One region of the Sporosarcina sp. Y838 genome, then DNA from elsewhere that is predicted to be linked to it. Evidence: predicted binding sites of a transcription regulator. Region 1 holds the regulator's gene; the other holds the start of a gene.
The links. The regulator Rex, encoded in region 1, represses fermentation and respiration genes when NADH is low (regulators of the CRP and FNR family bind a similar motif). The targets are predictions, from matches to a motif close to TTGTGAAATATTTCACAA.
Positions count from the first base shown of each region.

Region 2: a site for Rex is predicted at 1,622-1,639, ahead of AC1TO4_RS00310 (cytochrome c oxidase subunit 2A). Genes of this name have one in related genera too.

Region 1 is NZ_JBXCJD010000011.1:4,485-6,947, reverse strand. Features, by position in the region: gene tatC (twin-arginine translocase subunit TatC) at 1-726, opposite strand, end outside; gene AC1TO4_RS13545 (twin-arginine translocase TatA/TatE family subunit) at 744-929, opposite strand; gene AC1TO4_RS13540 (redox-sensing transcriptional repressor Rex) at 1,050-1,700, opposite strand; gene AC1TO4_RS13535 (ABC-F family ATP-binding cassette domain-containing protein) at 1,824-2,463, shown strand, end outside.
Region 2 is NZ_JBXCJD010000001.1:64,454-66,916, forward strand. Features, by position in the region: gene AC1TO4_RS00300 (b(o/a)3-type cytochrome-c oxidase subunit 1) at 1-827, opposite strand, end outside; gene AC1TO4_RS00305 (cytochrome c oxidase subunit II) at 827-1,330, opposite strand; gene AC1TO4_RS00310 (cytochrome c oxidase subunit 2A) at 1,355-1,483, opposite strand; gene AC1TO4_RS00315 (glucosamine-6-phosphate deaminase) at 1,808-2,463, shown strand, end outside.

The sequences.
Region 1 (2,463 bases):
CTGTTCCGCCTTCAAGTATTTCCTATGACCAAAGCGGGATATGAAAATACTAATTTCATAAAGCGCAAATAGCGGAACCGTGACGAACAAATGGGACAACAAGTCGGGTGGTGTAATGAATGCCGCAATCACGAATAGGACAAAATAAGCGTACTTCCTTATTTTCACGAGTGTCTTCGGATTCAATATACCGAGTCTTGTTAAAAATAGTAAGACTACCGGTAACTGGAAAACAATGCCAAACGGTATAAGCAGTTGGAATAGGAAAGTGAAATACTCATTTATCCCGATTGTCTGGGTTATATCAAGCTCTGCGGATAAATTCATCATGAACTTCATCACATATGGCAACAAGACAAAATACGAAAAAGCAATTCCTCCGACAAACAGGAGAAAGGTGAACGGAATATAATTTAATGTCGCGCGCCGTTCCGTTTCATGCAATCCCGGTGAAACGAAAGACCATAATTGATACATCAGTACCGGAGAAATGACGATGAATGCTATAAAGACAATCACCTTCACGTAAATCATGACTGGATCCAGTACGTTGAAAGCATTCAACGTAATATTATTTTCTTCTCCATCATACTGCAAAAATTGAATCAGCGGCTTCGCGACGAAAAAAGCACCTATTACTGCAATAACAAAGAAAACGACGATGACCATCAGCCGTTTTCTAATTTCATCTATATGTTCAATGATTGTTAAGTTTTTATCGTTCATCGGACAGTCATCCTAACTTACTTCAGTTCTTCTTTCTTGTCTTCCACTTTTTTTACATCGTCGTCTTCTACAAGACCTTTTGTGGCGTGTTTGAATTCACGCAATGAAGAACCAAAGGCTTTCCCGATTTCAGGCAATTTCTTAGGACCGAATACGAGCAAAGCAATAACAGCGATGATTATCAGACTTCCTGGACCTGGCATTTCGGACACCTCCTTCATAAGATAGGAATTGAATTGTATCCTTCTTCAGGGAAGGATATAGTTCGATCCTTTCTACGTCTATTTTACACGAAAGCTGTTGGGATTACTAATAACGAACCGTTACATATGTGAACCTTTGACGTCATTTTTTATGAAATAGATAAGTGTTTGCAATTCGACAGACAAATCGATTGTATGCACTCGTACCGACTCTGGTACTGCTAGACGCACAGGAGTAAAGTTTAGAATCCCTTTAATACCCATAGTAACAAGTTGATCTGTCACTTCTTGTGCAATACGTGATGGCACTGTGAGAATGACCAGGTCAATACCTAATTCCTCAATCTTCTCCTTAATTGTATCAGGATGAAAGACAGGTATGCCGCTCATCTCTGTACCCTCTAGAGCTGATTTTGGATCGAATGCAATGACAATCCGCGTATTATGGTTCTTATGGAAATTATATTTCAAAAAAGCATTTCCCAAGCTGCCAACCCCGATGAGTGCGACATCCGTTTTTTCATCCTGGTCGAGCGTCTGACGGAAAAAGTCTACTAGGTAATGCACGTCATAGCCATAACCTTTACGGCCAAGTGCCCCGAAATGGGAAAAATCACGTCGAATCGTAGCGGCATCGATTTTCATCGCTTCACTTAACTCGCTGGATGATACACGTTTCTTCCCTGTGTTCGCAAAATTTTGGAGAAACCTATAATATAGAGGCAAACGCTTTGACGTTGCCTGTGGAATTTTTGGTGTTTCTTCTTTCATACTAACCCTCCTGCACGTACTTAAAGGCGATTCTATCGTACAGTAGATAATGAATGTTGTAAAGGCGACCGTTGCACGCTTGACACTATTCATTTAAACTGAAGAGGAATAGAGGTGCTACTTTTGATTGTATTACAAGTGAACGGACTAACAAAATCATTTTCAGGAACAGATATATTAGAAAACGTAAAACTAGAAGTCCAGCACCGCGACCGCGTTGCACTAGTTGGACGTAATGGCGCTGGTAAATCAACACTTCTTAAAATAATTGCCGGTGAAATGACAGCTGATTCAGGTGATTTAATCGTTCCGAAAGATATACGAATCGGCTATCTTGAACAGCATTCAGGAATCGATTCCTCGTTAACAGTTTGGGAAGAGATGATGACCGTATTTGAACCACTTCACAGTATAGAAAGACGGCTCAGATCGCTTGAAGGACAAATGGCCGATCCGTCTGTCTATGACAATAAGACTGACTATGATCGTGTCATTAAAGAATACGATGCTCTGCAAGTTGAATTTAAGGGATCAGGCGGCTATCAATATGAATCTGATACCCGTTCAGTACTGCACGGGATGCGTTTTTACCATGAGGACTACACTAAAAATGTCACCCTTCTTTCGGGTGGTCAAAAGACACGATTGGCGCTTGCTAAAATGCTTCTTAGTAAGCCCGATCTCCTCATACTCGATGAGCCGACAAACCACCTTGACATCGAAACGTTAGGCTGGCTTGAAAAATACTTGGTATCATACGAAG
Region 2 (2,463 bases), on a different contig from region 1:
TCTGTCAGCTGGTGATGGAAGCCTACTGGAATTGAAAACATGAGTAATAAGATGAAAGCAAGTCGTGCAAGGGAATCACTGAATAGTTTTCCGCCGATAATTTTGGGAATGATGACATACCATGCCATGTAAGCAGGAAGCAACCAGAAATAAACGAGCGGGTGACCGAAATACCAGAACAAAGTACGGCTGAGCAATACGTTGATGGTTTCAGCGTAACCGAGTGACCAAGGTATGAACTGGATGATAACAGATGTTGCCACCCCGATTGTAGCGATGAACCACATAAGCATGTTGATGGTAACCATGAATGCAAGCAATGGTGATTTCTCGCCTTTATGCGCTTTTTTCCAGACATACAATTGACGGAAGTTGACGAATGCTGCAATCCAGCTGCCGATAATGACGAATGTAAGACCGAAATAGAACGCTGGATGGGCTCTGAGTGGTGCATAGAACGTATACAATACAGATGCTTCACCAACTAGAATCGTAATTGCTGTCACAACAGTCCCGATTAGCATTACCCAGAAAGAGAGCCATGCAAATTTCCTCTGCTTTTCCGAAAGTCCGACCGTTTTTCCCATTAGTGAGAATTGGAATCCGATGATGAAAAATGTAGTGAGGACGAGCCCAAGAATGACGCCATGGACGGTAAGGATTGTATAATAATCGATATTGAAAGGTAATTTATATTTACCTGATCGGGCGAGTGTTTGTAGCAATCCCATTAAACCGCCGACAAAAAGGGAAATATACGTCACGTACATGAATGCCATGTATAATCGAGAGTCTTTTTTAGAAAGTAGTAATTGATTGTTAGCCATTATTCATACACCTCCACAGTTCCGAACATCTGGTGGTGACCGATGCCGCAGTATTCGTTACAGACAACCGTGAATTCGCCTGTATTTTTCATAACCGTTTCATACCGGCTTATATGGCCAGGTTCAACCATCATATTGACATTCGTTCCGGCTACTTGGAAGCCATGGACAACGTCTTTTGTGGTAACTTGATAAAGGACCGTGGAACCTTTTGGTACGCGAATCGTTTTAATAGCGTTACCGTCTTTGTCTTTGCCAACATCGTAGTTGAATGCAGACGCAACAATATTAACGATATATTTTCCATCAGCAACTTCGCGAATACCAAGATTTTCAGGTTTGAATGCTTCGTGTGCTTCAACATTTTGTGGATCAATGGTTTCGATATGACTTTGCGGGTGCGTTCCTTTCCAGAATGCAGCAAAGCCGATAATAAGTAAGAATAAAACAAGTGAAGCCATTCCAAAAATGAGCCAAATCTTTTCATATTTATGCAAATGCATATGTAACCCTCCCAAATTAAGTAATTATCTAGACATAAATAGTGCATAAAACCCGAACCAGGCTACCAAAATGAAGATACCCAGCAACATGACTGCAATGAATGTACCTTTTAAACTAGTAGTGGATTGGTGAGTTGAATTTCTTTTCCCCAATGGTGACACCTCCTTTTTCGGCGAAGTGAATTCGTCTTACCTTTATCATAGTCAAATCTACTAATAGCGGAATTAGGGAAAACCCTATGACTTTCGATATAGTTGCTATTTCACAAAGTCTTCACATTTCATTCATAAATGTGTCGTAATTCTCATATGAATTCATAAGCGGTAATGGCTAGATAAATGGTTTACTAGCTAATGTGTGAGGGTATAGAAAGCAGTCGACTTCATGAATTATTCATGTCATAAAAGTTGACCTAAATGTGTAAGGAAATTACAATTAAGCGTGGACTAAATCATAACGAAAGTTGGATGATCTATATGGAAAATTTAAAACTCATAAAAGTTGATAGTCCGGGACAGGGTGCGGAGCATGTCTTCAAGATTATTAAAGAGGAACTTGACAGTGGACGGTTAGCTGTACTCGGTCTTGCTACAGGTAGCACGATGGTTCCTGTGTATGATAAATGGACGGAATCAGACCTTGATTTTACAGATGTGGTTTCTTTTAATTTGGATGAGTATATTGGTATCCCAGCATCTAGCCCTAATAGCTATGCTTATTTTATGAATGAACATCTCTTCAGTAAAAAGAAATTCAAAGAAACAAATATACCGAATGGAATGGCGGAGGACTTGGATAAAGAATCCGCAGACTACGAAGCTCTATTTACAAAGTATCCGCTTGATATTCAATTGCTTGGCGTAGGGGAGAATGGCCATATTGCATTCAATGAACCCGGAACTTCTTCTGATTCAGTCACACATGTAGCACATTTAACTGAATCGACATTAGGCGTGAACAGCCAGTACTTTGAAAATGATGAAAAAATTCCTGAAACAGCATTGACGATGGGTATCAAATCAATTACAAATGCGAAAAAATTGATTTTGCTCGCTTTCGGCGAAAAGAAACGTGCTGCAATTGGCAAGTTGCTTGAAGGTAATAGAACATCTGAGTGGCCGATAACGGAACT